3 regions of the Geodermatophilus sp. URMC 61 genome follow, and region 3 is predicted to be linked to each of the others. Evidence: riboswitches for the same ligand, from Rfam matches in the RefSeq annotation. Region 3 holds a riboswitch; each other region holds the start of a gene.
The links. A riboswitch is a leader RNA that binds a small molecule or an ion and turns the genes downstream of it on or off. The one in region 3 is predicted to bind S-adenosylmethionine.
Positions count from the first base shown of each region.

Region 1: linked by a shared signal. The riboswitch ahead of thrC (threonine synthase) and the one ahead of ACU610_RS18670 (PLP-dependent transferase) in region 3 are both predicted to bind S-adenosylmethionine.
Region 2: linked by a shared signal. The riboswitch ahead of ACU610_RS08520 (putative leader peptide) and the one ahead of ACU610_RS18670 (PLP-dependent transferase) in region 3 are both predicted to bind S-adenosylmethionine.

Region 1 is NZ_JBRFHZ010000002.1:4,952,527-4,962,286, reverse strand. It holds gene groL (chaperonin GroEL) at 1-256, opposite strand, end outside; gene ACU610_RS23215 (SDR family NAD(P)-dependent oxidoreductase) at 473-1,369, opposite strand; gene ACU610_RS23210 (cold-shock protein) at 1,673-1,873, opposite strand; gene thrC (threonine synthase) at 2,083-3,384, opposite strand; SAM riboswitch class I at 3,397-3,526, opposite strand; gene ACU610_RS23200 (HAD family hydrolase) at 3,587-4,408, shown strand; gene ACU610_RS23195 (ABC transporter permease) at 4,555-5,430, opposite strand; gene ACU610_RS23190 (alpha/beta fold hydrolase) at 5,427-8,315, opposite strand; gene ACU610_RS23185 (LytR C-terminal domain-containing protein) at 8,402-9,592, opposite strand.
Region 2 is NZ_JBRFHZ010000002.1:1,841,665-1,851,424, forward strand. It holds gene ACU610_RS08495 (pyridoxal phosphate-dependent decarboxylase family protein) at 1-286, opposite strand, end outside; gene ACU610_RS08500 (DUF2252 domain-containing protein) at 582-2,102, shown strand; gene ACU610_RS08505 (MetQ/NlpA family ABC transporter substrate-binding protein) at 2,072-2,890, opposite strand; gene ACU610_RS08510 (methionine ABC transporter permease) at 2,950-3,609, opposite strand; gene ACU610_RS08515 (methionine ABC transporter ATP-binding protein) at 3,606-4,640, opposite strand; gene ACU610_RS08520 (putative leader peptide) at 4,801-4,887, opposite strand; SAM riboswitch class I at 4,881-4,974, opposite strand; gene ureA (urease subunit gamma) at 5,245-5,823, shown strand; gene ACU610_RS08530 (urease subunit alpha) at 5,820-7,508, shown strand; gene ACU610_RS08535 (amidohydrolase) at 7,520-9,190, shown strand; gene ACU610_RS08540 (MFS transporter) at 9,187-9,760, shown strand, end outside.
Region 3 is NZ_JBRFHZ010000002.1:3,978,671-3,988,430, forward strand. It holds gene ACU610_RS18630 (BCCT family transporter) at 1-1,567, opposite strand, end outside; gene ACU610_RS18635 (hypothetical protein) at 1,824-2,201, shown strand; partial or broken gene ACU610_RS18640 (acyl-CoA thioesterase domain-containing protein) at 2,225-2,494, shown strand; gene ACU610_RS18645 (hypothetical protein) at 2,556-3,023, shown strand; gene ACU610_RS18650 (mechanosensitive ion channel family protein) at 3,069-3,962, shown strand; gene ACU610_RS18655 (hypothetical protein) at 3,959-4,432, shown strand; gene ACU610_RS18660 (zinc-dependent alcohol dehydrogenase family protein) at 4,437-5,465, opposite strand; gene ACU610_RS18665 (hypothetical protein) at 5,504-6,214, shown strand; SAM riboswitch class IV at 6,260-6,376, shown strand; gene ACU610_RS18670 (PLP-dependent transferase) at 6,420-6,866, shown strand; gene ACU610_RS18675 (glycoside hydrolase family 26 protein) at 7,156-8,127, shown strand; gene ACU610_RS18680 (PP2C family protein-serine/threonine phosphatase) at 8,124-9,356, shown strand; gene ACU610_RS18685 (glycosyltransferase family 2 protein) at 9,353-9,760, shown strand, end outside.

The DNA.
Region 1 (9,760 bases), 970 kb from region 3:
CACCCGCGACGTCGTCGGTCTTCTTCGCGACCTCCTTGACGAGCTCGGCGCCGATCTTCTCCCACGGGTCCTCGAGCTCGATCTCCTTGGCGATGCTCACACCATCGTTGGTGATGGTGGGGGCACCCCACTTCTTCTCGAGGACGACGTTGCGGCCCTTCGGGCCGAGGGTCACCTTGACGGCGTCGGCGAGGGTGTTCATGCCCCGCTCGAGGCCGCGGCGCGCCTCTTCCTCGAAGGCGATCATCTTGGCCATGTGGTGATGTCCTCCATGCATGGATCGCTACACGGCCGGGACCGGCGCCCGCGACGGACGACACCGGCGGCGCGGGCACTCCGTCGTCCCGCGCACCAGTGCCTCACCGTTCCGACCTGATTGGCACTCGGCACTGTCGAGTGCCAATCAGGAGTCTGGCACTCGACCCTGCCGAGTGCAAGAACGCCGGTCGATCGGACTGCTGTTCCCGGGGTCTCAGCGGGAGGCGGGCTCCCGGGAGACCTCGGCGGTCGGCGCGGGTGCCGGCGCCCGCACGGTCCCGGAGCCCCCGGGACCGCGGGCCGCCATGGCGGCCCACACCCGGAGCACCAGCGACGGGGACAGGCGCATCAGCCGCCACATCACCCGCGCCTGACGCGGCGCCACGATGACCGCTCGGTTGCGGTCCATCCCGCGGAGGACGTCGTCGGCCAGGGCATCGGCGCTGTAGAGCCGCCCACCGCTGAACCGGGTGATGAGGGCCCGGGTGTCGACCCCCTCGAGGCTCGGCACCCGCGGCAGGTCGGCGGGCATCCCCTTGTCCAGGATCGGCGTGTCCACCCCGCCGGGGCAGACCACGCTCACCCGGACCCCCCGTGGCGCACCCTCGGCCCGCAGGCTCAACGACAGCCCGACCACCGCCCACTTCGTCGTCGCGTACGGAGCGGACCCGGGTGAAGGCAGGAGACCGGCCAGCGACGCGGTGTTGACGATGTGGCCGTGCCCCTGGCGCACCATCAGGGGGTAGGCGGCGTGCACCCCGTGCACCACGCCGCGGAGGTTGACGTCGAGGGTCCGGTCCCAGTGCGCCAGGGCAAGCTCCTCCGCCGGCCCGCCGATCCCGATCCCGGCGTTGTTGAACAGCAGGTCGAGCCGGCCGTGCCGCTCCGCGGTGCCGGTGACGAGGGCGGCGACCGCGTCGGCGTCGCGTACGTCGACGGCGGCAGCCGTGGCCGTACCCGGCCCCGCGGCGCGCAGCTGATCCGCGACCTGGGCCGCCGCGTCCCCATCGACGTCGGCGAGGACGACGAGGTCGCCGCGCCGCACCAGCGCCGTCCCCAGGGCCCGTCCGATCCCGGATGCACCGCCCGTGACGATCGCGACGCGTGACATGGCCACCCCCTCGTCCCCTGGCGCCGTCCGGCGCTCGCGGGGGCAGCCTCCCGCGGTCACGAGCGTGGGACCACCCCCTGGCCCGCGGTGCGGTGTCGGCTCGCGGCGCGGGGGCCGAAGGCCTCCCGGTGCGGGGCGACGGTGGGCTCCGCGCGCCAGGGGGACGGCACCGGACCGCGGTCGTCGTCCGGAGGACGACAGGACGACACAGCACCGAGGCCCGGCTCCCCTGTCGGGGACCCGGGCCTCGATGAGCGTGCTGGGTGGTTCTCGGCGCTGTGCCGGATGCTCGCCTTCGCGAGCTCAGGCGACGCGGACGGCGTCGGCCTGCGGACCCTTCTCGCCCTGGACGACCTCGAAGGTGACCCGCTGGCCCTCGTCGAGGCTCTTGTAGCCGTCCATCTGGATGGCCGAGTAGTGGACGAAGACGTCCTGGCCGCCGTCGACGGCGATGAAGCCGAAGCCCTTCTCAGCGTTGAACCACTTCACGGTGCCCTGTGCCACGTGCGCTCCCACGTTTCGTGCCTGCGGACGACCCCCCACCGACCAGGGAGGCCGGGTCGAGCTCTTCCGCCCGTCGAAACACGAACGTGGAACCGAACCGCGGGAGAACGTACAGCACAAAACGCCAGGTGAGACCAGACTCACGCGCGCGGCACACCGGATCGGAGGACGACGCCCCCGGAACCCGGGATCGCGCCGCACCCCACGGGTCAGCCGATGAGCCCCGCAGCCCGGACCGAGGACAGGGACGGCGACACCCGGTGGGTCGGCCCGACGACCGGCTCCAGCGGGTCGAGGGTCTTCAGCCCCTCGCCGGTGTTGAGGATGACGGTCTCCTTGGCCGGGTCCAGCCGGCCGTCCTCGACGAGCTGGCGCAGCACCGCGGTGGTGACGCCGCCCGCCGTCTCGGCGAAGACGCCGGTGGTGCGGGCCAGGTCGCGGATGCCCTGCACGATCTGGGCGTCGTGCACCCGGCCGACGGCACCGCCGGTGCGCCGGATCGCGTCGAGGGCGTAGGGGCCGTCGGCCGGGTTGCCGATGTTCAGCGACTTGGCGATGCCGGTCGGCCTGACCGGCTTGACGACGTCCCAGCCGTTGTCGAAGGCGGTGGCGATCGGGTCGCAGCCGGCGGACTGGGCGCCGAAGATCGTCCACTCGGTGGCCTCGACGATGCCAGCCGCGGTCAGCTCGCGGAACGCCTTGTCCACCTTGGTGAGCAGCGAGCCCGACGCCATCGGGATGACGACCTGCGCCGGGATCCGCCACCCGAGCTGCTCGGCGATCTCGTAGCCCATCGTCTTGGAGCCCTCGGCGTAGTAGGGCCGCACGTTCTGGTTGACGAAGGCGGTGTCCTCGAACTCGTCGGTCTCGGCGAGCTCGCTGGTCAGCCGGTTGACGTCGTCGTAGGAGCCGTCGACGGCGACCAGCGTCTGCCCGTAGACCGCCGACTGCACGACCTTGCCCGGCTCGAGGTCCGACGGGATGAAGACGAAGGAGGGCAGGCCGACGCGGGCGGCGTGCGCGGCCACCGAGTTGGCCAGGTTGCCGGTCGAGGCGGCGGCGATCTTGCCGTAGCCCAGCCTCTTGGCGGCGGTGGCGGCCAGGCTCACCACGCGGTCCTTGAAGGAGTGCGTGGGGTTGGCCGAGTCGTCCTTGACCCACAGCCCGCCCGTGAGGCCCAGCTCGGCGGCCAGCCGGTCGGCGCGCACGAGCGGGGTCATGCCCGGGTCGAGGGTGACGCGGTCGGCCGGGTCCTGGCCCACCGGCAGCAGCGCGGCGTAGCGCCAGATGTTCTGCGGTCCGGCCTCGATCTGCTCGCGGGTGACCGCCTTGAGCAGGTCGGGGTCGTAGTCGACCTCCAGCGGACCGAAGCACTCGGCGCAGGCGTGCTCGGCGATCAGGCCGAAGGTGGCGCCGCAGTTGCGGCAGACCAGCCCGCGGGCCGGGGACGGCGGGACGGGGCCGCCCGCACTGGAGTCGGCCTGGCGAGAACCGGGAGCGGTCAGGGTCATGCGACGACTACCTCCTCATCTTCCCCGCGTCGGGCCGTCGAGCCGCGCGGGACGGAATTGGCACCTTCCGCCGCGCGGACGCGCAGGACGGCGGTTGCCGGGGCTTCGTCGGGCCGTGTCCCTCTGCCCCTCTGGATGAGTGGAACGCCCGCGACTCTACCCACGTGGCCGGCCTCGCCGCGGCCCGGGCCAGGATGGGCAGGTGAGCACGCGCGTCGTCTACACCGACCTCGACGGCACGATGGTCGGCCCGCGGGGCTCGTTCTGGCACACCGCGGCCCGCGACCTGACCGACGACCCGGCCGGCGCGCTGCACGACCTGCACCGCGCTGGCGTGGCCCTGGTGCTGGTGAGTGGGCGCACGTTCGAGCAGGTGGTGGAGGCCGCGCGGATCTTCGCCGCCGACGGCGCCATCGCCGAGTTGGGCGCGGTGGTCAGCTGGGACGGCGGCCGTGGCGTGCACCGGCTGACGGGCGCGCTGCCCGAGGAGTACGCCGGCCGGACGCCGATGGAGGTGATGGCCGAGCTCGGCGTCGTCGAGGACCTGCTGGCCCGCCACGCCGGGCGGCTGGAGTGGCACGCGCCCTGGCACGCCACCCACGTCACCGACGCCCTGCTGCGGGGCCGGGTCGACCCGCTGGCCGTGGACGCCGAGCTGGCGGAGCGTGGTGTGGGCTGGCTGACGCTCAAGGACAACGGCGCCATCCTGTCGACGTCGCGGATGACGCTGGTGCCCGAGGCCCTGCCGCCGCGGGTCTACCACCTGATGCCGCGCGGCATCTCCAAGGGCGCGGCGATCGCCTGGGACCTCGAGCGGCGCGGGCTGACCCCGGCCGACGCGGTGGCCATCGGCGACAGCGTCAGCGACCTGGAGATGGCGCCGGCGGTCGACCGGCTGTGGATCACCGCGAACGGGGCCACCGTCGACGGGATGGCGGACCTGCTGGCCGCCGTCCCCAACGTGACGGTGACCGACGCACCCATGGGCGAGGGCTGGGCCCAGGCCGTCCGCGCGTCGCTGTAGCGGGGGTCGCCGTGCCACGTCCCCGGGTCACGGTGCACACCCTGACCAGTCCCGACGGCTTCGCGCCCGACGTGGGGCCCTACTACGAGACCGCGGCCCGGCTGCCGCAGCAGGCCGTGCTCCGCCCGCCGTGGCACTCCAGCACCTCAGGAGGTGACGTCGCGGCGGGAGAAGTGCCGGAACCCGAGCGCCGTGAACACCACCGCGTAGACCAGTGACTGGACGACGCCGCGGAACATGTCGCCGGAGTCGACGGGGGTCTGCAGCAGGTCGGTCCAGGCGAACTCCTCCGCGGTCGGGAAGAAGTCGCGGATGGCACCCAGCTGCTCGACCTGGTCGAGGATCGCGAAGACGAACATCGTGAACACCGCCCCGCCGACCGCGGCCAGCGGCGCGTCGGTCACGGTGGAGAACCAGAACGCCAGCGTGCCGACGACCAGCAGGTGGACGGCGAGGTAGCCGACCATCCCGGCCAGCCGCAGCAGCCCCTCCCCCTGGCCCAGCGTGACGCCGACCGGTGTCTGGACGGCGCCGAAGCCGAACGCGATGCCGCCGGCGAGCAGCGCGGTGAGCACCAGGGTGACCAGCGCGCCCACCGACAGCACCAGCGCGGCCAGCCACTTCTGCCGGAGCAGCCGCATCCGCGGCACCGGGGTGGCCAGCGTGTAGCGCAGCGACCCCCACTGGGCCTCACTGGCCACCGTGTCGCCGAAGAACAGCGCGTAGACGACGACGAGGAAGAAGCTCGTCGTCGCGAACAGCACGAACAGCGTGAGGTTCAGCCCGCTCGCGGTGGCGACGTCGACGAGGTTGATCCGGCTGTTCTCCTCGGCCTCCTCGGTGCCGCCCAGCTGGAGGGCGGCGATGAGGATCAGCGGCAGTGCCACCATCAGCACCAGGACGCCGAGGGTGCGCCGGCGCTTGAACTGCCGGCGCAGCTCGACCGACAGGCGCAGCGTGCGCTCGGGCCGGTAGCCGGCGACCGCCCCGGTCGGCTGCACGTGCTGGGCCGTGGAACTCATGACTCCCCCACCAGTGCCAGGAACGCGTCCTCGAGCCGGCGGCGCGGCGTGAACGCGTCCACCGCCACGCCGGCCGCCACCAGCGCCTGCAGCGCCTGCGCCCGACCGGTGCCGTCGAGGTCGGCGACCAGCCCCTCGTCGGTGCGCTCCACCGTCACCCCGGGCAGCCCGGTGAGGACGGCGGCCGCCCGGTCGGTGTCGGCGTCGTCGGCCAGGCCGACCAGCACCGACCCGCCGGTGCCGACGATCTCCTCGACCGTGCCCTGGGCGATCTTCTGGCCCTTGGCCATGACGACGACGTGGCTGCAGGTCTGCTCGATCTCGCTGAGCAGGTGACTGGAGACGATCACCGTGCGGCCGGTCGCGGCGTAGGAGCGCAGCACCTCGCGCATGGCGTGGATCTGGGGCGGGTCCAGCCCGTTGGTCGGCTCGTCGAGGACCAGCAGGTCGGGCAGGCCCAGCATCGCCTGGGCGATCGCGACCCGCTGGCGCATGCCCTGGCTGTAGCGGCGCACCGGCCGGTCGATCGCGGCACCGAGGCCGGCGACCTCGATGGCCTCCTCCATGTGCGCGTCCTCGGCGGGGCGGCCGGTGGCGGCCCAGTACAGCCGCAGGTTGTCGCGGCCGGACAGGTGCGGCTGCAGACCGGTGCCCTCGACGAACGACCCCAGCCGGGACAGCACCGGCGCACCCGGGCGGATCTCGTGGCCGAAGACGGTGATCCGCCCGTCGGTCGGCCGGATCAGTCCCATGAGCATGCGCAGCGAGGTCGTCTTGCCCGCGCCGTTGGGGCCGAGCAGGCCGAGGACCTGGCCGCGACGCACCTCGAACGAGAGGTCGCGGACGGCGACGAAGCCGTCCTTGTAGGCCTTGGTGACGCGGGTGAAGCGCAGCGGCACCTCCTCACCGTCGGGCTCGACCACCGAGACCCGCCGGCGGCGCCGTCGTCCCCACAGCAGCGCGGCCAGCCAGCCGAGCAGGCCCAGCGCCGTGACGACGCCGAGCAGGACCCACCAGCGGGAGGTGCCGCCGGCGGCGTCGGTGCGCCCGTCGACCTCCGGGACGGCGAGGGCGGCGGCGTCCCCGCCCTCGGCCAGCGCGACGGAGTAGACGGCGGCCTCGGCCGGCAGCGCGAACGCCTGGTCGGTCGAGGAGACCACCACGCGCATCGTGTGCCCGGCCTCGAAGCGGTGCACGATCCCCGGCAGCGTGACGCCCACCCGCGTCGGCGCGGTCGGGTCGGCGGACAGGCCGGTGAGCGACAGGGGCGCGACCAGGCCCGCCGGCAGCGTCGCCGTCCCGTCGGGGGCGACGTCGTAGAGCTTGGCGAACAGGGTCGCCGAGCCACCCGGCGAGGCGACGTCGAGGTCGATCGTCGAGGCGCCGACGACCTCCACCGCCTCGTCCAGCGGCTCGCTCTCGAAGGCGGCGGACTGGCCGGGGATCTCGAACGACTGGCCCGCCAGCGCCGAGGCCAGCGAGCCCAGCCCCGGGACGACGGTGATCGCGGCCGGCGTCCCACCCGCGGGCGTGACCACCGGCTGCAGCGGACCGTCGACGGCGATCGGCTCGCGCTGCGCGGGCTCGCTGCCGGCCAGGCCCGGGTACACCGGTGCGGTCACGGTGCGGTTGCCGCCCTGCACGGTCCCGACCGTCGCGGCCACGCCGGTCGGGGCGGGGAACTCGAAGCCGGTGCCGGGGTCCTCGCCTCGGCCGCGCAGGTGCCAGTCGAACCAGCCCGCGACCTGCTCGCGCAGCTCCTCGGTGGTGCGCTCGGAGGCCTGCGCATCGTGGCCGCCGGCGTACCAGACCACCTTCACCGGGGTGCCGTCGGCGGCGATGCCGCGCGCGTTGGCGTCGGCCTGGCCCAGGCCGAACAGCGAGTCCTGGGTGCCCTGCACCAGCAGGGTCGGCGCGTCGATGCGGTCGAGCACCGTGGCCGGGCTGCTGCGGTCGAGCACGGCGGCGATCTCGGGGGTGAGCGTGCCGGTGGACGCCGCGGACTGGTACGCCGCGCACACCTCGGCGGTGAAGCGACCGCAGGTCAGCAGCTGCTCGACCGCCTGCGGGTCCACCGCCGCCGGGTCGATCGATCCGAGGTCGGCGGGGAGGTCCGCGGGCAGGCCACCGGCTGCGGCGGCTCCGTCGCCGTCGCCGTCCCCACCGCCGAGTGCGCCGAGCAGCCCGCCCGTGGGGGCCGACCCGACGCCGAAGAACAGCCCCGACCACAGCCGCTTGTAGACCCCGCCGTCCTGCCCCTGCGGAGTGGCCGCGACGGTGTCGGCGGCCGGCTCACCCACCTGCGAGGGGAAGAACGCGGCGGTCAGCGAGTTCCAGGTGATCTGCGGGGCGATCGCGTCGATGCGGTCGTCGTAGCCGGCGCCGAGCAGGGCCAGTGCCCCGCCGTAGGAGGCCCCGGCGACGCCGACCCGCGGGTCGCCCTCGGTGTCGAGCAGGACGTCGTCGCGCGCCGCGAGCCGGTCGAGCAGCGCGGAGAGGTCGGCCACCTCGGACCGCGGGTCGTTCAGCCCGATCCGTCCGGTGCTCTCCCCGAAGCCGCGGGCCGAGTAGGTCAGGACGACGTAGCCGCGGCCGGCCAGGTCGCGCGCGTCGTCGGCCACCGACTCCTTGCTCCCGCCGAAGCCGTGGGCGAGCACGACCGCCGCCGCCGGCTCGTCGGCCGTCGCGGAGGCGGGCAGGTACAGGGTGGTGTCGAGCTCGGCGGCGTCCGCACCGGTGCCGACGGGGACCCGCGCCTCCTCGGTGGTGACCTCCTCGGCCGCCGCGGCCGGGACGACGGGCAGCAGCCCGGCCACGGCCAGGGTGAGCAGCAGGAGCAGGGCGGCGGACGTCGCGCGGGCGCCGGGGCGCGGGCGGGGACGCACGGGCCCGCGAACGGGACGCACGGAGCCGCCAACGGACGGCCGCGCCCGGTGGTTCCGGGCACGGCGCGGCGCGCGGTGCCCTGCGGTCAGGGCCGCCACTCGCCGGTGGTGATGACCACGAGACCTGGCGCCGCGACCTCCGGGACCTCGAAGAAGCGCACCGCCGGGCCGCTGATCTCCGGGAACTGCTGGACGAGCTGGACGGCGGCGTCGTACTGGGTCTGGTCACCGTCGGTGTAGTAGACGGTCGTCGTCGCGACGTCGGCACCGCCGTACTCCCCGACGCCCGCGGGCTCCCAGCCCCCGGAGGTCAGCTGCGCGGCGATGTCGCCCGCCAGGCCGGAGACGCCCGTGGCGTTGAGCACGGTCACCGGCACGCGCACCGGCGCGACGGGGGCGGCGTCGATCGGCGGCAGCGGCTGGACCTCCAGCGGCGGCAGGGCCGAGCTCGGCACGGCCGGGGCCGACGCCGTCGCGCTGGGCTCGGTGGAGGTGTCCCGCGAGACCTCCTGGGCCTCGGGAGAGGTGAAGGAGTAGACGCCGAGCACCACGAGGGCGACGACGGCGACGGCCAGCAGGCCCACCGCGGCGCGGCGCACGCCGGAGGTCCGCCGCTCCTCCTGACCGGCGGCGCGGAGTGCGCGCAGCCGCTCGGCCTCGGCTGCCTGGCGCTCCGCGCGCGACGCGGCGCGGCCCCCGACGACGCCGGTGGAGCTGCCGGTGTCCGGCCCGCGGCGGTCCTCGAGGGCGTCCGACCGGTCCTCGTCGGCGTGCCGGTCGTCGTGCCGGTCCGCGTCGGCGTGGTCGTCGCGGGCGGGCGCCCGGTCCGGGATGGCCTCGGTCGCGGGTGCGGCCGCGCGGGACGAGCCGGCGGGCGTGCGGTCGGGGATCGCCTCGGTGGCCGGTGGCGCGGGCGGAGCCTCGTCGCGGGTCCGGGAGGGACTGGTCCAGTCGCGGTACCCCGGAGCGGCCCCGGGGGAGGGTGCCGCGGCCGGCGACCGGCCGGAGGACCAGGCGCGCTCGTCGGGTTCGGTGGCGGCCGGGGAGCCGGTCGGCGCCGCGTCGGCCACCCACGGGCGGGCCCGGTCCGCGGCCCGCCGGCGGGGGGTCTCCGCGGGCCGGCCGGCCGGAGCCGGCGCCGGGTCGTCGGCCGGATCGGGGGTGGGCACCGCCTGGAACGGGGCGACGGTGGTGCGGGGGGCGGGGGGCGCGGCCGGCGCCGCGGCCGCGGACGGCGGCACCGGCAGCCGCACGCGGGTCTGCGGCGCGGGCTCCACCGGTCGCCGGTCCACGGACGGGGCCGGCCCCGGGCGACCGGCGGACGGTGCAGGGCGGGCGGTGGACGGCACGGCACGGCCGACGGACGGCGCGGTGCGGACGGCACCTGCGACCGGGACCGGCACCGGCCGGGCGGGGACCGCAGCAGCGCGGCTCGCTCCGGCGGC
Region 2 (9,760 bases), 2.1 Mb from region 3:
ACGCCACGGCGAGCATGTCGGCCGCGGTGGCCGAGTCGAGGGCCCCGCCGACCACGAAGCCGAAGTACCGCGGTCCCGTCGTGGCCACCAGGCCTGGCTCGACAGCCGCCGCGAGCTCCGCCAGGACGACGGCCGGGTCGGCGCCCTCGTCGCGCAGCGAACCGAGTCCGGCGCGGACCGCGGCGACCGGCTCACCGCGGGGGAAGACCGCGACCTCCCGGACCCGGGCCCGGTGGTCGGCAGCCCGCGCCGCGACGTCGCCCAGCAGGGTGCGCAGATCCGCCATGGCCGGATCGTCACAGGCGGCGCCCCGGCTCGGCTCGCCGTCGCCGCCGGGGCCGTCGGCGTCGGGGGACGCGCCCGGGGAGGTGACCGTGCGCCCCACCGCGGTCACGACCGGGTCGGTCGGCCCCGTCGCGGCTCGCCGGCTCGGCAGGCCCTGTGCTCCGTCATCCCCCGGGGTGACCTCCGGCCGCAGGGTGTCCCACCGTGACAGCACGACGGCCGGACCGACCGGCCGGCACGTCCGCGCGCCGGTCGCTCCCCTGGCCCTCCGACCGGCGCGCTGCCAGGCTCGTCCGGTGACCGGGACACAGGCGCGGTCGCAGGCGCACGCGGTCCTCGCGTCGGCCGACCACCGCGGGTTCACCTCGCTGCGGCACAGCGGTCCGCCGCGCGCGGAGCGGTACGAGCTCGGCCGACGGTTGCGCCGGCGCGCCCCACGCTCCGCGCTCGGGGACTGGACGCCCCCGCCCGACCGGCCGGACGTCGTCGACCAGGTGATCCGCTCGCACGAGGGGCGGCTGGACTGGCTGGTCCCCGTGCGCGTCGGGCGGATGATCGCCTCCCCCTACGCCTTCCTCCGGGGAGCGGCCAACGTGCACGCCGCGGACTCGGCCGCGCTGCCCGCCACCGGGATCACGCCGGTCGTGTGCGGCGACGCGCACCTCGGCAACTTCGGGTTCTACGCCTCCCCCGAGCGCGACCTCGTGTTCGACCTCAACGACTTCGACGAAGCGCACCCCGGCGCGTGGGAGTGGGACCTGCGCCGGCTCACCGCCAGCGTCTGGGTGGCGGGCCGGGAGAACGGGACGTCGGAGGCCGCGTGTGGCGACGCGGTGGCCCGGTGCGTCGAGGAGTACCGCCTGCACATCACCGCACTGGCCGAGCAGCCGCTCCTCGCGCGCTCGTACGAGCACCTCGACGTGGACCGGATGCTGCGGACGGCGCCCGGCGCGGACCTGCGCACGGAGATCGAGACGTCGGCCCGCCGGGCCCGCAAGCGGACCAGTGACCGGGCACTGCCCCGGATCACCGAGGAGCGCGACGGCGCGCGCAGGATCGTGACCGAGCCGCCGCTGATCACCCGCCCGCAGCCGGCCGAGGCCGAGCAGCTGGCCGAGGCGCTGGACGCCTACCTGACGACGCTGCCGCCGCACTGGGCCCGGGTGGTGGGCGGCTACCGCCTGGTTGACATCGCCCACAAGGTGGTCGGCGTGGGATCGGTCGGGCTCCGCGCGTGGGTGGCCCTGTGCGAGGGGAGCAGCGCCGACGACGTGCTGTTCCTCCAGCTCAAGCAGGCCCGCCGCTCGGTGGTCGCGCCGTTCGTGCACGGCGAGTCGGCGTGGCACGCCCACCAGGGCCAGCGCGTCGTGGAGTACCAGCAGGCGGTGCAGACCGTCAGCGACCCGCTCCTGGGCTGGACGAGCGTCGGCGACGTCCAGTACTACGTCCGCCAGTTCCGGGACATGAAGGGCGCGATCGCCGTCGCCGGCGTCGACACCACCGCTCTCGTGGCGTACGCGGGCATCTGCGGCTACCTCCTGGCCAAGGGGCACGCCCGCACCAGCGGAGCGTCGATGATCGCGGGCTACCTCGGGGGCGGCAGCAAGGTGCGCCGTGCGCTGTGCCGGTTCGCCCGCGCGTACGCCGACCAGACCGAGCGCGACCACGCCGACCTGGTGCGCGCCGTCCAGCGGGCGCCCTGCCGGCCGAGACCGGCATCTGAGCGGACGGGACCCGTGTCCCGCGCCCGGGGCCGGCCGGGCCTGGCCGGCCGCTGCGGCGAGGGTCAGAAGGCGGGGATGACCGCGCCCTCGTAGGTGTCCTCGATGAACTGACGCACCTGGTCGGAGTGCAGCAGCCCCTCGAGCTGCTGGATCCGCTGGTCGTCCTCGGTCCCGGTCCGCACCACCAGCAGGTTGGCGTTGGGGTTGCCCTCGGCCGACTCCAGGGCCAGGGCGTCCTCGGCCGGGACGAGGTCGGCCTCGATGGCGTAGTTGCCGTTGATCACCGCGATGTCGACGTCGGCCAGCGACCGGGGCACCTGCGCGGCCTCGACCTCGGAGATCTTCAGGTCCTTGGGGTTGTCCTGGACGTCCAGCGACGTGGGCGCCGCGTCGCCGGTGTCGGCCAGGGTGATCAGCCCGTTGGCCTCCAGCAGCCGCAGCGCCCGGGCGGCGTTGGTGGGGTCGTTGGGGATCGCCACGGTCGCGCCGTCGGGGAGGGCGGCGAGGTCGGTCAGCGACTGCGAGTAGATGCCCAGGGGCTCGATGTGCACCGGCGCCAGCGGGGTGAAGTCGTAGCCGGCGCTGGCCTCCTGCTCCTCCAGGTACGGGACGGTCTGGAAGTAGTTGGCGTCCAGGGACCCGTCGTCGAGGGCGACATTGGGCTGCACGTAGTCGGTGAACTCGACGATGTCGAGGTCCAGACCGGCGTCCGCGGCGAGGTTCTCGTCGACGAAGCGCAGGATCTCGGCGTGCGGCACCGGGGACGCGCCCACCCGCAGCGGCTCGTCGGCCGCGGACAGCTCGGCCTCGCCGCCGCCGCAGGCGGCCAGGAGGGCGGTCGCCGCGGACGCGGCCAGGAGCGAGGCGAGACGGGATCGCATGGCGGGGGTTCTCCTTCGGGGTGGTGCGGGGGGACGGTGGCCGGCCGGCCACCGCGGGGTCAGACGTGCGCCAGCCGGCGCGCCCAGTGGTCGCCGGCCCACTGCAGGGCCTGCACGATGACGAGCAGCAGGACCACGGTCAGCAGGGTGATGTCGGTGCGGAACTGCTGGTAGCCGAAGCGGATGGCGAAGTCGCCAAGCCCGCCGCCGCCGACGGCGCCGGCCATCGCCGAGTAGCTGATGAGCGCGACGACGGTGACCGTGATCCCGGCGATGAGCGAGGGCCGCGCCTCGGGCAGCAGCACGGTGCGGACGACGTCCCGGCGGCGCGCGCCCATGGACATCGCCGCCTCGACCTTCCCGGGGGCGACCTCCCGGAGACTGGTCTCCACCAGGCGGGCCAGGAAGGGGACGGCGCCGATCGTCAGCGGCACGATGGCCGCCGTCGAGCCGATCGTCGTCCCGACGATGCCGCGGGTCACCGGCGCGACCAGGAACAGCAGGATGATGAACGGCAGCGACCGGCCGAGGTTGACCACCAGTCCCAGGAACCGGTTGAGCAGCGGCCGCGGGGTCAGCGCGCCGGGGGCGGTGACGGTCAGCAGGATCCCGAGCGGGACGCCGAGCAGCACGGTGAGCAGCGCGGAGACCCCGACCATGTACAGCGTCTCACCGGTCGCCTCGACCAGCTGCGGCCAGACGCGGGTCCAGTCGCTCATCGGCCCGCTCCCGTCGCCGCCACCGCGTTGGTGTCCCGGGGTACCGCCTCGACGAGGACGCCGTCGTCGCGCAGACCGCGCAGCGCCCGGTCCAGCCGGCTCAGGTCGCCGGTGGCCCGCAGCAGCAGCCGGCCGTAGCGGCCCCCGGCGACGGTCTCCACCGAACCGCCGGCGACCTCCACCGCGAGCCCCAGCTGCCCGACCAGGGTCTGCAGGACGACGGCCTCGGGCGTGCGGTCGGTGACGGTCACCCGGAGGAGGACCCCGTCGTGGCCGGCGCCGGCGTCGGCGAGCGGCGCGGGCAGCAGGGCGTCGCTCAGCGGCGAGTGCTCGCGGGTCAGGACCTCCGAGAGGCGCCCGCTGTCCACGACGCGCCCCCGCTCGAGGAGGACGGCGCTGTCGCACACGGCCTTGACGACGGCCATCTCGTGGGTGATGAGCAGCACGGTCAGGCCGAGCTCCGACCGCACCCTGCGCAGCAGCTCCAGCACGCCGGTGGTGCTGGCCTGGTCCAGGGCGGAGGTGGCTTCGTCGCAGAGCAGGACCCTGGGGCGGCCGGCCAGGGCGCGGGCTATCGCCACCCGCTGCTTCTGCCCGCCCGAGAGCTGCCCGGGGTGCGCGTCGGCCCGCTCCCCCAGCCCGACCAGTTCCAGCAGCTCGGTGGCCCGTCGGCGGCGCTCGGCCCGGCCGACCCCGGCCAGCTCGAGCGGGTGCTCGACGTTGCCGGCCGCGGTCCGCGAGTCCAGGAGCTCGAAGTGCTGGAACACCATCCCGATGGACCGGCGCGCCTGCCGCACCTGGTCGTCCGGCAACTCGGTGAGCACCCGGCCGTCAACGGTGACCGACCCCGACGTGGGCCGCTCCAGCAGGTTCACCAGGCGCACCAGTGTGCTCTTGCCCGACCCGCTCGGGCCGACCACGCCGGCGAACTCACCGGCCTCCACGCGCAGGCTGACGCCGTCGACGGCGACGACCTCGCCGGACCGGCCCCGGGCGGGGAAGACCTTGCGGACGTCGTGCAGATCGATCACGGGTGAGCAGTCCTCGGGTGAGCAGGGGGGAACGGGGCGCGTGGCGCCGGCGGGCGGGCCCACCCGGCTGTGCCCCACGGACGGCGTCGGCAAGCGGCGGATCGACGGCAGCCGGGCTGCGCCGGAGGGCCGGGCAGCTACCGCGACGAGGGTCGAGCGGTCAGCGACACAGGGCCGCGGCGGTGCGGCACAGGTCGACGTGGCGGCGGGCCCACGTGGGCGCAGGGCCGGTCATCGTGTCCTCCATCGGTCCTGGCAGTAGCACCCTCGTCCGCCGGGCGGGGGGTTGCTGCGGCGTCGTCGAGCCAGGTCTCTCGGCCGCTCCGGATGGCGTTGCCCGCAACTGTACTGAGCCGACCGGCCCGCCGGCCCTGCGACTTGCCCCACAGGCGGCGCCCACCCGGGCGTCCCGGGCGCGGTCGCGGGGGTCTTCGCCCCCGGCCGGCACCGGACGCAGATGCACAGCGCAGCCCTCAGGCGTGGCGGACCGGGCGGGTGTCGCCCCGACCACCGCGGTCCGCTGCGCATCGGTGATTGTCGTGCCGCCTGACGCGGTGGACCGTGTTGACCGACACCCGTCCATCGCACGGACCGGAGGTGCGCGGTGCACCTGACCCCTCGCGAGCAGGAGCGCCTGCTGCTCTTCACGGCCGCGGAGCTCGCCCGACGGCGCCTCGCCCGGGGCGCCCGGCTCGGCGCGACCGAGGCGATCGCCCTCGTCTGCGACGAGGTCCTGGAGATGGCCTGGGACGGGGTGCCCCTCGAGGAGGTCGTCTCCCGTGCCCGCGGCGTGGTGGCGGCCGACCAGGTGCTGCCCGGGGTGGCGAACACCGTGCCGAGCCTGCAGGTGGAGGCACTCTTCCCCCACGGCTCGTCCCTGGTCCACGTGCCCGAGCCGTTCGGCCCCGCCGACCCGACCGGGCCGGGCGCCGTCCTCGCGCAGGACGGCGACGTCGACCTCGCCCCCGGACGGCTCCGGCGCACCGTCGAGGTGACCAACCGCGGCGACCGCCCGGTATGGATCTCCTCGCACTTCCCGCTCGAGGAGGTCAACCCCGCCGTGGAGCTCGACCGCGAGGCGGTCCGCGGTTTCCGCCTGGACCTGCCGGCCGGCATCAGCCGGGAGTTCCCGCCCGGGACCACCTCCGTCGTCCCCGTGGTGGCCCGGGGAGGTCAGCGGTGAGCCGCATCTCCCGCGCCCGCTACGCCAGCCTGTACGGACCCACGACCGGTGACCTGCTGCGCCTCGGCGACACCGACCTGTGGGTGCGCGTCGAGGCGGACGACACCGAGCCCGGCGACGAGATGCTCGGCGGCTGCGGGAAGACCGCCCGCGACGGGCTGCTCGTGACCGACCGTGCCCCTCGGGACAGCGCCCTGGACATGGTGGTGCTGGGCGTCGTGCTCATCGACCCCCTCCTCGGGGTGCGCAAGACCAGCATCGGCATCAAGGACGCCCGCGTCGTCGGGATCGGCCGGGCCGGCAACCCCGAGGCCACCGACGGGATCGACCTGGTGGTGGACTCGCACACGGCGATGATCCCCGGCGAGGGCCTCGTCGCCACGCCGGGCGTCGTCGACTCGCACGTCCACCTGTCCAGCCCGGAGGTCGCGCCCGCGGCGCTGGCCGCCGGGGTGACCTCCCTGGTGGGCATGGGCATCGGCGGGGTGTGGGACGTGGGCGCGAACCCCGCGCCGAACCTGCACACGCTCATCGAGGGCTGGCGGGACACCCCCCTCAACGTGGCCTTCCTCGCCCGGGGCTCGACCTCCTCCACCGAGCTGCTCGAGCGGGCCGTGCTGGCCGGATCCGGGGGCTTCAAGATCCACGAGGACTGGGGGGCGACCCCGCGCATCGTGGACACCTGCCTCGGCGTGGCCGACGACGTGGACCTGCCCGTGGCGCTGCACACGGACACGCTCAACGAGTCCGGGGCCCTGGCCGACACGCTGTCGGCCACCCGCGGCCGCACCGTGCACGCCTACCACGTCGAGGGTGGTGGCGGGCACGCCGACCTGCTGCAGGTCGTGACCGAGCCGCACGTCCTGACCTCGTCGACCACGCCGACGCTGCCGCTGACCGGCGCGACCGTCGACGAGCTGCTGCCCATGACCCTGACGGTCCACCGCGGTCACCGCGGGGTCGACAGCGACGTCTCGATCGCCACCAGCCGCGTGCGCGAGCACGGCATCGCCGCCGAGAACGCCCTGCACGACCTGGGCGCCATCAGCATCGTGAACTCCGACTCGATGGGCATGGGCCGGATCGCGGAGACCGCCCGGCGCACCTGGCAGCTGGCCCACGTCCAGGCGCACCTGGCCGGTCAGGCCGGGCCGGACCACGTCAACAACGAGCGCGTGCTGCGCTACCTGGCGAAGATCACCGTCAACCCGGCCGTCGCGCACGGCATGGCCCACGAGGTGGGGTCCCTCGCCCCCGGACGGCTGGCGGACGTCGTGCTGTGGCACCCGGCCACCTTCGGCACCGCACCGGAGCTGGTCCTCAAGTCCGGCTTCGTCGCGTGGGGGACGTCGGGGTCGGGCTCGGGGTCCACGCGGCTGACCCAGCCGCGCGTGGTGCGCCCGTACTTCGGTGGCCTGGGGGCCGCCCCCCGCCGGCTGTCGCGGGTGTTCGTCTCCGAGCAGTGCCTCGCCGACCCCCGCGCGCGCGGTGCGCTCCCCGACGGTGTCCGCTACGCCGCCATCCGGGCGAGCCGCGGACTGACGAGTGCGGACATGGTGGCCAACGCCGCGCTGCCCGCGGTGACCGTGCCGACCGAGCCGGGCCCCGTGCTCGTGGACGGGCGCCCCGTCCCCGTCCACCGCGCCTCCGACCTGCCGTTGACCCGCCTGCACCACCTGGCCTGAGGGGGCCGACCGTGCTCGACCTGCTGCTGCGCGACGTGCGCGTGATCACCGTCGACGACGCGCGCCCCACGGCGTCCGTGGTCGGCGTCCTCGGCGGCCGCGTCGTGGGCCTCGACGAGGAGGTCCGGGACCTGCCCGCCCGCACGGTCGTCGACGGGGACGGCGCCGTGGTGGTCCCCGGGTTCGGGGACGCGCACAACCACATGGCGTGGTTCGGCCAGTCGCTGGGCGAGATCGACCTGTCCGCGGCCGGCACCCTGGGGGCGGTCGAGGAGGCCGTGACCAGGGGCTCGGCCGGCCTGCCCGCCGACGCCTGGGTGGTCGGCTCCGGCTACGACGACACGGTCATCGGCGCCCACCCCGACCGCCGGCTGCTGGACCGCGCCGGCGGGGGACGACCGGTCTGGCTCAAGCACCGCTCCGGACACATGAGCGTCGTGAGCAGCGAGGTGCTGCGGCGCAGCGGCGTCCTGGACGGCCGCGCCGACGCGCCCGAGGGAGGCATCGTCGTCCGGGACGCCGCGGGCGAGCCCACGGGACTGCTGCAGGAACGCGCGCAACGACTCGTCGACGACCTCGTCAAGCCCTACCCGGTGGACGACGTCGCGACGGCGCTGGGTCGCGCCAGCGAGGTCTACGCCGCGGAGGGGCTGACCCACGTCGTCGAGGCCGGCATCGGGCTGGGCCTGCTCGGGCGCACCCCGGTGGAGGCCGCCGCCTACCTCCTCGCCCGCGACCGGGGGCTGCTGCGCACCCGCGTGGAGCTGATGGTGGCCAGCGACACCCTGCACCCCCTCCGGGCGCACGCCGACGACGGCATCGACGTGGGGCTGGACCTCGGGTTGCGCACCGGCTTCGGAGACGACCGGCTGCGGCTGGGCCCCATGAAGATCTGGCTCGACGGCTCCCTCATCGGCCGCACGGCCGCCCTGTCCGAGCCCTTCTGCGACCACGGGACGGCGGTGCTCCAGGACGACCCGGAGCTGATGCGCCGCCGGATGATCGACGCACACCGCGCCGGGTGGCGGGTGGCCGCGCACGCCATCGGCGACGACGCCGTCGACCTGGCGCTGGACACGTTCGCCGAGGCGGCCCGGCTGCACCCGCGCGACGACGTCCGCCACCGCATCGAGCACGCCGGCGTCGTCCGTCCCGATCAGCTGGCGCGCTTCGCCGAGCTGGGCGTGGTGCCCGTCCCGCAGGCTCGCTTCCTGCACGCGGTCGGCGACACCATGGCCGCCGCGGTGGGACCCCGGCGCGCGGATTGGCTCTACCGGCACCGCTCGTTCCTGGACGCCGGGCTGCGCGTGCCCGGCAGCTCCGACCGGCCCGTCGCCCCCGGTGCCCCGTTGCTCGGCATGCAGTCCATGGTCGAGCGCCGGTCGTCCGGCGGAGCCGTGATCGGCCCGGACGAACGGGTGAGCGCCGCCCAGGCGCTGCGGGCCTACACCCTCGACGAGGCGTGGGCCAGCCACGACGAGCGGACCCGCGGCAGCGTCACCCGCGGCAAGCACGCCGACCTGGTGCTGCTCGACGACGACCCGCTGCGCGTCGACCCCGACCGGATCGGGGCCATCGGCGTCGTGGCGACGCTGGTCGCCGGGACCCCCGTGCACGACACCGGCCTGTTCGCGGGCCGGGACCCCTCCCCCCTCCCCCACACCCGAGGAACGCAGGCATGAGCAACCCGACCGGCTCGTCGCCCGGAGCGGCGGCGGCCTCTCCCACGGCGCACGCCCCCGCGCACGTGAGCGGCCAGGACGCCCGCCGCGTCGCCTTCGCCGCCTTCGTCGGCACCGCCCTGGAGTGGTACGACTACTTCCTCTTCGGCACCGCCGCCGCCCTGGTCTTCAGCGAGCTCTACTTCAGCACGCTGAACCCCGCGGCGGGGACGCTCGCGGCCTTCGCCACCTTCGGCGTCGGCTTCGTCGCCCGCCCCGTCGGGGCGGTGCTCTTCGGCGCGGTGGGCGACCGCATCGGCCGTCGTCCCGCGCTGCTGATCACGGTGGTGATGATCGGCGTGGCGACCGGGCTCATCGGCCTGCTGCCCGACTACGCGGCCATCGGCGTCGCCGCCCCGACCCTCCTGGTGCTGCTGCGCCTCGCCCAGGGCGTGGCCGTCGGCGGCGAGTGGGGCGGCGCGGTCACCCTGGCCGTCGAGCACGCCCCGCCGGACCAGCGCGGCCGCTACGCCGCCCTGCCGCAGCTCGGCTCGCCGGTGGGCACGCTGATGTCGTCGGGCGCCTTCGCGC
Region 3 (9,760 bases):
CCTTGGCCAGCGAGATCGCCAGCCCCACCATCACCAGCGCGAAGGGCAGGGCGGCGATGATCGTCAGGTTCTGCAGGCCGGTGAGCGCCTCGTCGCCGCCCACCAGCAGCATGATCGCGGCCACCGCGCCCATGACGACGCCCCAGAAGACGACCGTCGGCCGGCTCGGCTCGATGGTGCCCCGCTCGGACAGCGAGCCCATCACGATCGACGCGGCATCGGCCCCGGAGACGAAGAAGATCGCCACGAGCACCATGACGAGCACGGTCATCACCGTGGCCAGCGGGAACCCGTCCAGGACGGCGAAGAGCTGCCCCTCCGCGGTCGCCTGCCCGCCGATGTCGGCACCGCCCCGCTGGGCGGCGATCCCGGCCCCGCCGAAGACGGCGAACCAGATCAGGCTGACCACGCTGGGCACCAGCAGGACGCCGGAGACGAACTGGCGGATGGTGCGGCCGCGGCTGATCCGGGCGATGAACAGGCCGACGAACGGCGTCCAGGAGATCCACCACGCCCAGTAGAAGACCGTCCACCCGCTGAGCCACACGGCCATGTCGTCGCCGCCGCTGGCCTCGGTCCGGGCGGCCATCTCGCCGAGGTCGGCGAAGTAGTTGCCGATCGTCGTCGGCAGCAGGTCGAGGATGAAGATGGTCGGGCCGACGACGAACACGAAGACCGCCAGGATCAGCGCGAGGACCATGTTCGTGTTGGCCAGCCACTGGATGCCCTTGGCGATGCCGGAGACCGCCGAGGCGACGAAGGCCGCGGTCAGCACCGCGATGATCCCCACGAGGAGCCCGTTGCCGACGTCCCCGGCCCAGCCGAGGATCTCCGCGCCGCTGCCGATCTGCAGCGCCCCGAGCCCGAGCGAGGCCGCCGACCCGAACAGGGTCGCGAAGATCGCCAGGATGTCGATGACCCGGCCGGCCGGGCCCTCGGTGCGCCGCGCCCCGAAGAGCGGCGCGAAGGCGGCGCTGATCAGCTGCCGGCGGCCGCGCCGGAAGGTGCCGTAGGCGATGGCCAGGCCGACGACGGCGTAGATGGCCCACGGGTGCAGCGACCAGTGGAACAGCGTGGTGGCCATCGCCGTCTCCACGGCCTCGGGCGATGCGGCCGCGACGGTGCGCGGCGGCGGGGCGACGTAGTGCGAGAGCGGCTCGCTGACACCGAAGAACATCAGTCCGATGCCCATGCCGGCGCTGAACATCATCGCGATCCAGGAGACCGTCCGGAACTCGGGTCCCTCGTCGTCCCGGCCCAGCGGGATGCGCCCGTACCGGCTCGCCGCCAGCCAGAGCACGAAGACCACGAACGCCGACGCCAGCAGCACGAACAGCCAGCCGAGGTTGTGCATCACCCAGCCCAGGGCCGTGCCGCTCGCGCTGCCGAGGCCATCCGGCGTCACGAACCCCCAGGTCACGAAGCCCAGGGCGACGACGGCGGCGACGCCGAAGACGACCCGGTCCAGGGACCCGCCGCGGTCGGCCGGTGACGGCGGTGGCGCGGCGACGGCAGGGTGGATCTCCGCGGCTCCGGATGGTCTGGGGTGTGCAGGTGTCGTGGTCACAGGTGTCCGTGGCGCCGGTGGCGGCGCGCTCCCTCTCTCGTTCGACGACGGGTGCCGCGGCACCAGGAGCGCCGGGCGGCAACCGTCCACGGTAGGGACCGTGGGGGAAGGGCGCGGGCCCGCCGGCAGCCGAGCGAGCCCGCCGCGGGAGGACGACCGGGGGCTGTGTGCCCGCCCCGGAGGCCGGGCACACTCCCCGGAGCGAGGCGTCCGCCGGCCGGGACGGCGGCGTCGTGGCGGGGGAGGTCTGCGAACCGTGAGCGAGCCGCGTCCGGGCTGGTCGGTGCGCCGTTGGAGGCTGCTGCTGTGGCTGGCGGTGGGGGTGGTCCTCGGGGGCCTGGGCGCCGTCGGTCTGCCGAACGAGTTCGGGGTGACGGCGGGCTTCGTGGCCGCTCTCTGCGCCTTCCTCCTCGTGGTCGCCCTGGTGGTGTTCATCACCGTCCCGGGGCCCGACACCCTGGGCACCCTGTTGCGCACGCCACCCCTGGCCGGGGCGGTGACGGTGGTCGCCGTCCTGCTGGTGCTGGCCAACCCGACCGGGTCGTCGCTGCGCTGGCTGTGGGTGGTCGCCGCGGTCGCCGCGGCCGGGTGGACGGCGTTCGCCGTGTGGGAGACCCGCCGCTCGGGCGGCTGACCGCGGCGGCAGACTCGACACCCGTGACCCCGCCCACCGCCCTCTACGTCCCCGACGGCGACGGCTTCCTCGCCACCGACCTCACCATCGGGCCGTGGGACCCGGGGCTGCAGCACGCCGGGCCGGTCGCGGCCCTGCTGGCCCGGGAGGCCGAGCGGGTCACCGAGATCCCCGGCGGGCAGACCGTGCGGCTGGCCTTCGACATCCTCGCGCCGGTCCCGGTCGGCCCGGTGCAGGTCAGCGCCCGGCTGCTGCGCCCCGGACGGCGGATCGAGCTGGTGGAGGCGGTCCTCACCGCGGGCTCCTCCCCCGCCGGCCGGGAACGGCCGCTGGTGCGGCTGACCGCCTGGCGGGATGCGCAGCTCCGCGGTCGAGGGGACGCCGCAGGCCGGCGTCCCGCTGCCCGGACCGGAGGAGAGCCGCCCCGAGACGGCGGCCTTCTTTACCACCGACGTCGCCTACCACCGGGCGCTGGAGTGGCGCTTCGCGCACGGTTCGTTCAACGGGCCCGGTCCGGCGGCCGCGTGGACCCGGGCGCTGTGCACCCTGGTCGAAGGCGAACCGATGAGCCCGCTGCAGCACCTGCTGGTGATGACCGACGCGGCCAGCGGCATCTCCGCCGTCCTGGACTGGCAGCGGGCCACCTTCGCCAACGTCGACCTCACCGTCGCCCTGGTGCGCCCGCCGGCCGGGGAGTGGCTGGGCGTCGACGCCGCCACCACGATCGGTCCGGCCGGCGCCGGGCAGTGCTTCGCCGACCTCCACGACGCCACGGGGTGGATCGGCCGCTCGGCGCAGGCCCTGTTCGTCGCGCCACGCTGACCCGGCGTTGGCGCCGCTGAGCTCGGTTGGGGAGGCTGGAGCGCGATGGCACCGCTGGACCCCCTGCTGACCTGGCTCGCCGGGCGCGGGCTGGAGATCGCCCTCATCGTCCTGGGGTCGGTCCTGCTGGCCCGGTTCGTCACCTGGGTCGGCGCGAAGATCACCGACCGGATCGACGCCCGCGCGACCGGCGGCGACGCCCTGGTGCGCTCCGAGGCCGCCAAGCACCGGCACTCGCTGACCCAGGTGATCACCTGGACGCTCGTCGTGCTCGTCTACGCGATCGCCGTCTTCGCCGTCCTGGACCGGGCGGGCATCCCGATCGGCGGGCTGGTCGCACCGGCGACCGTGCTGGGCGTCGGGCTGGGCTTCGGCGCGCAGCGGATCGTCGGTGACGTGCTGGCGGGCTTCTTCATCATCACCGAGCGGCAGTACGGCTTCGGCGACGTCGTCTCCATCACGGTGGTCGGGGGCGCTGATCCGGCCGAGGGCACGATCGAGGACGTCACGCTGCGAGTGACCCGGCTGCGCTCCCCCAACGGCGAGGTCATCACCCTGCCCAACGGGCAGATCGTGAAGGTGGTCAACCTCTCCCGCGACTGGGCGCGTGCCGTCGTCGACGTCCCGGTGCCGACGACGCTGGACGTGAGCCGGGTCAACGACATCCTCAAGGAGGTCGGCGCGGAGGCCTTCCGGGACCAGCGGCTGCGCCCGCTGCTGCTCGACCCGCCCAGCGTGATGGGCGTGGAGACGCTCGACCTCGATCAGGTCAACGTCCGGATGGTGGCCCGCACGCTGCCCGGCAAGCAGTTCGAGGTCGGCCGCGACCTGCGGGCCCGGATCGTCCTCGCCTTCCACCGCGCGGGCCTCAACGTGCCGGCGCCCACGGCGACCTCGCCGTCCGGTGACCTCTCGCCGTCCTCGGACGGTGCCCGGTGACCACCCCGGAGACCAACGGCCCCGGCGAGCCGACCCGCGAGCTGTCGGTGAGCACCGCGCCGCCGCCCGCGCCGCGCCGCTGGTGGTCGGCGGTGCCGCACCACCTCGGCCGTGCCCGCACCTCGACCGTCGTCCTGGCGCTGCTGTTCGTCGGGCTCTACACGCTCTACCTCTACGTCCGCCCGCCCGACGTCCCGACGGCGCCGGCGACCGGCGGGACGACGGTGCAGACGCCGGCGCGCACCGCCCCGGCGGAGCCGACGGAGCCGACCGAGACGACGGAGCCGACGACGACGGCGCCCGCCCCTCCCACGACGCCGTCGCCGACCTCCGCCGTCCCGACCTCCGCACCCGGCGAGGAGACCCCCGCGGAGACGACGGCCCCGGCGCCGACCACCGCCGAGGAGGAGACGCCGACGCAGGCGCCGGCCCCTGCCGAGCCGACGACGAGCGCCGCGCCCGGGACCTGAGGTCTCAGAAGCGGGTGACCACCGCGATGCCGGGGTCCCGGCCGACCGCGGCCAGGGCGGCACCGGCCTCGTCGAGGGGGAGCCGACGGGTGACCAGCGCCTGGGGTCGGAGCCGGCCGGCGGCGATGAGGCCGAGCAGCTCGGGATAGGTGTGCGCGGCCATGCCGTGGCTGCCCAGCACCTGCAGCTCGCGGGCGACGACGAGGTCCATGGGCACCGCGGGCCGGCCCTGCGCCGGCGGCAGCAGCCCGACCTGCACGTGCCGGCCCCGCGGGCGCAGCGACCGGACCGAGTTCTCGCACGTCACTGCCGCGCCGAGGGCGTCCAGGGAGACGTGCGCGCCCCCACCGGTGAGCTCGGCGACGACGGCCGGGACGTCGCGGCCGCCGTCCACCGTGTGCTCGGCGCCGATGGCGGCGGCGAGCTGCAGTGCCGCCGGGGAGACGTCGACGGCGACCACCCGGGCGCCCGCGGCGACGGCCACCTGCACGGCCGAGAGCCCCACCCCGCCGCAGCCGTGCACGGCGACCCACTCGCCCGGCCGGACCCGCGCGACCTGCGCCACCGCCCGGAAGGCGGTGGCGAACCGACACCCCAGGCCGGCGGCGGTGGTGGCGTCCAGCTCGTCGGGCAGCGCGACCAGGTTGACGTCGGCGGCGTCGAGCGCGACGTACTCGGCCATCGAGCCCCAGTGCGTGAACCCGGGCTGGGTCTGCCGGCTGCAGACCTGGTGCTCGCCGGCGGCGCACTGGGCGCAGCGGCCGCACGCGTTGACGAACGGGACGGTGACGCGGTCGCCGACCCGCCAGCGCCGGACGTCCGCCCCGACGGCGGCGACGGTGCCGGCCAGCTCGTGGCCGGGCACGTGGGGGAGGACGACGTCCGGGTCGTGGCCCTGCCAGGCGTGCCAGTCGCTGCGGCAGACGCCGCTGGCCCCCACTCGGACGACGACGCCGCCGGGCGCCGGGTCGGGGACGGGGACGTCCTGCACGGTCAGCGGGCCGCCGAAGGAGTCGAACACGAGAGCACGCACCTGGTGAGCCTCTCCCAGGCCGCTCCTACGCTGCAGGCGTGTCCACCCTCACCGTCCCCACCCGGTTCTGCGGCCCGCCAGGCACGGCCAACGGCGGGTGGCTGGCGGGGACGCTGGCCACGCTCGTCGACGCACCCACGGTGAGCGTCCGGCTGCGCCGGCCGGTGCCGCTGGAGCGACCGCTGAGGGTGCGGACCGACGGGGCGGCCGAGCTGTACGACGACGCCGAGCTGCTGGCCCGGGCCGAGCCGTCGTCGTTGGACCTCGAGATCCCTCAGCCCCCGTCGGTCGCGCAGGCGGCGGCCGCCGTCGAGGCGCTCCCGCCGTGGGCGGACCACCCGTTCCCGCGATGCTGGGGGTGCGGACCCGAGCGGCCGGTCGGCGACGGCCTGCGCACCCGGGTCGGCCCGCTGCCCGGTCGGCCCGAGCTGTGGGCGGGGGTGTGGCGGCCGACCGCCGACCTGCCTGCGGTCTCCGGGGCGGCGGCGCCGGAGACGGTGTGGGCCGCGCTGGACTGCCCCTCGTCCATGCCGCTGTGGACCGAGCCGCCCGGTCCGCTGCTGCTCGGCACGATCACCGCGCAGCAGCAGCGGCCGGTGCCCGTGGGCGCGGACTCCGTGCTGCTGGCCTGGGTGCTGGAGCGGGAGGGCCGGCGGTCGACCACGGCTTCCGCGCTCGTCAGCCCGGACGGCGAGGTCGCCGCCCGGGCGCGGGCCGTCTGGTTCGCGGTACCGGCGTCCACCAGCTGAGACGCCTGTTCCACGGCCGACGGCGGCCTGCCTAGGATCACGCCGGCTCACGGGAGGCAGTGACGAACACCTGGCTGGCTGCCCGGCAACCTGCACTCCGTCCGAGGTGCTCCCAGGGGAAGAGCCGGCCGGACGGCGCCCGCCGCCCGGCAAGGACGGAGCTCTCGCGCGCCGCGGGTCCTCCGCGAGCGAGAGGAAGCGGCGGATGAGCGACCCCCGGAGCTGGAGCTTCGAGACCCGCCAGATCCACGCCGGCACCAGCCCCGATCCCACGACCGGTGCCCGCGCCCTGCCGATCTACGCGACGACGGCCTATCAGTTCCGGGACACCCGGCACGCCGCCGACCTGTTCGCGCTGGCCGAGCTCGGCAACATCTACACGCGGATCATGAACCCGACGCAGGACGCGCTGGAGCAGCGCGTGGCGTCGCTGGAGGGCGGCGTGGCGGCCCTCGCCGTCGCCAGCGGACAGGCGGCCGAGACCCTGGCCATCCTCAACGTCGCCCAGGCCGGCGACCACGTCGTCGCGTCCGCCTCGCCGCGGTGCAGGACGACGGCCGCTACGCCGTCGCCTCCCACCTCGACCACCACGCCGACGAGCTGGCCCGCCGGTTCGACGCCGGCAGCTACGTGGTGCTCACCGAGGCCATGAACTCCTGGGACGTCGGCCGCGGCCGCGGTGGGGTCGACGCGGCGCTGGCCCGGATCACCGCACGGACCGTCGTCGCCGGCGTCGACACCCGACCGGCTGTACCCGCTCGCGCTCCAGCAGCAGGTGGCCGACGCCCTCGGCGTCCCGCTGCGGGTGATCGCCTCCCCGCACGGGCACGACGGCTTCCTCATCGAGGTCGACGCCGTCGGCGCGCTGGTGCGGGAGCTGGTGGGGACGTGACCACCCGGCAGTGCGCCACCGATCGCCCCGTCGCCCGGCGCTGCCTCCCGTGACGGTCCGGAGCGGGCGGCCGTGGTGGCTCGTCGCCGTCGCAGCCGCGATGGGCGTGGGAGCCCTGGCCACCGCCGTGGTCGCCGTCGTCGACGGCCCGGAGCGCACCGAGCCCCTCGCGTTCGGCGTCACCACGCCCGGAGGCGCGAGGGCCGCCGCGGAGCTGGACGCGGTCGAGGCCGCCGTGGGGGAGCGTCCGTCGCTGGTCCTGACCTACGCCGACTTCACCACCCCACCCCCTGTCGCCGACCTCGACGCCGTCGCGGCCCGGGGCGCCGTCCCGGTGGTGACCTGGGAGCCCTGGGACTGGGACGCCCCGGACAGCGGGGCGTTCGGCCTGGCCGCCATCGCGGCCGGGGACCACGACCCGTACCTCCGGCAGTGGGCCGACGCGCTGCGGACCTGGGGCCGGCCGGTGCAGGTGCGCTTCGCGCACGAGCAGAACGGCGACTGGTACCCGTGGGCGGTGGGCGTGTCGGGTACCACGGCCGCCGACCACGTCGCGGCGTTCCGGCACGTCACGGAGGTGTTCGATGCCCAGGGAGCGGGCAACGTGCAGTTCGTGTGGAACCCGAACGTACGGTTTCCCGGGTCGTCGCCGATGGCCGAGACGTGGCCCGGCACCCGGTACGTCGACCGCGTCGCCCTCGACGGCTACAACTGGGGCACCGGCTCCCCCGGCTCCGGCTGGCAGGAGCCCGACGAGCTCTTCGGCGACAGCCTCGAGGAGCTGCGCGAGCTGGCCCCGGGGATCCCGATCAGCATCACCGAGGTCGCCTCCGCCGAGGAGGGCGGGGACAAGGCCGCCTGGGTCACCGATCTGGTCGCCTACCTGGACGCGCAGGCCGACGTCGCGGCGTTCGTCTGGTTCGACCACGACAAGGAGGCCGACTGGCGGATCACCAGCAGCCCGGCCAGCGCCGCGGCGATGCGGGCAGCCCTGGCCGGACGCCGGCTGGTGGCCCGGTGACCGCCGCGCAGGCACCGGCGGACGTCCGGGTGCCCGCGCCGACCGACCCGGTGGAGGCCCGGCGCCTGCAGGCACTGGAGCAGCTGCACCTGCTGGGCACCGGCCAGGAGGAACGCTTCGACCGCATCACCCGGCTGGCACAGCGGGTGTTCGACGTCCCGATCGCGACCATCACGCTGGTGGACGAGGACTCCCTGTGGTTCAAGTCCGCCCAGGGGATGCCCGTGGACCGGGCGGAGCGTCAGGCGTCCTTCTGCGACCGGACGATCGCCCTCGGGACGACCCACGTCGTGCCCGACGCCCTGGCCGACGTCCGCTACGCCACCACCCCTGCCGTGACCGGCCCCCCACGTATCCGCTTCTACGCCGGCCAGCCCCTCGCGGGGCCGGGGGGCCTCACCGTCGGCACGCTGTGCCTGTTCGACGTCCGCCCCCGCTCGCTCGACGCCGGGGACGTCGCGCTGCTGGAGGAGCTGGGCCGGTGGACCGAGCAGGAGCTCGCCCACTCCGTCGAGATGGACCGCGCCCGGGAGGTGCAGCAGGCACTGCTCCCGCAGCGACCTCCCGAGCTGCCCGGTTACCGGGTCGCCGGGTCCTGCCAACCGGCCTTCGCCGTCGGCGGTGACCTGTTCGACCACGACCTCGTCGGCGGCGACCTGGTCCTGTCCGTCGCCGACGTGATGGGCAAGGGCGCCGGGGCCGCCATCCTCATGGCCACCGTCCGCGCGGTCCTGCGGACCACGGTGCGGGACTCCGGAGCCCGGGACGGGCGCCGGCCGGAGGGCGACGTCCTCACCGCCACCAACCGGATCCTCCTGCCCGACCTCCAGCGCACCGGTTCCTTCGTGACCGCCTTCCACGCGCGACTGGACGCCGCGACGGGGCGGGTGCGGTACGGGGACGCCGGTCACGGGCTGTCCCTGGTCCGGCGGGGGACGGGCGGCGTCGAGCGGCTGGCCGGGGAGGACCTCCCGCTGGGCATCGACGTCGACCAGAGCTGGACCGAGCACGAGGTGGTGCTCGAGCCGGGGGACACCCTCTTCTCCTTCAGCGACGGCCTCTTCGACGTGCTCGGGGGCACGCACGAGGCCCTGGCCGAGGTCACCCGGCTGCTCGAGGCCCACCCGGAGCCCGACGACCTGCTCCGCGCCGTCCGCGCGCTGGCCTCGGCCGCCGCTCCCCTGGACGACGTCACGGCGGTCGCCGTCCGACGGGTGCCGCGAACGTGAGCCGCCACCGCCGCACGGCCTGGACCGGGCCGGGCGCCTCCTCCGCCCGTGAGCTGCCCGACCGCGAGACCGCGGCGGCGCTCTCCCCCCGGGTGCCGCTGACCCCGGGCCTGGTGGGGTTGCGGCTGCTCATCCTGCTCACCGCGGCGCTCGGCGTGAACTACGTGGTGTGGCGGTGGCTCGAGTCGATCAACTGGTCGGCCTGGTGGATCGCCGTCCCGCTGGTCCTCGCCGAGACGTACAGCCTCGTCGACTCGCTGCTGTTCGGCCTGACGATGTGGCGGCTGCGCCGGCGCCGGCGGCCCCCACCACCGCCGGACGGCGCGACGGTCGACGTCTTCATCACCACCTACAACGAGCCCGTCGACCTCGTCATGGCCACGGCGGAGGCGGCGCAGCAGATC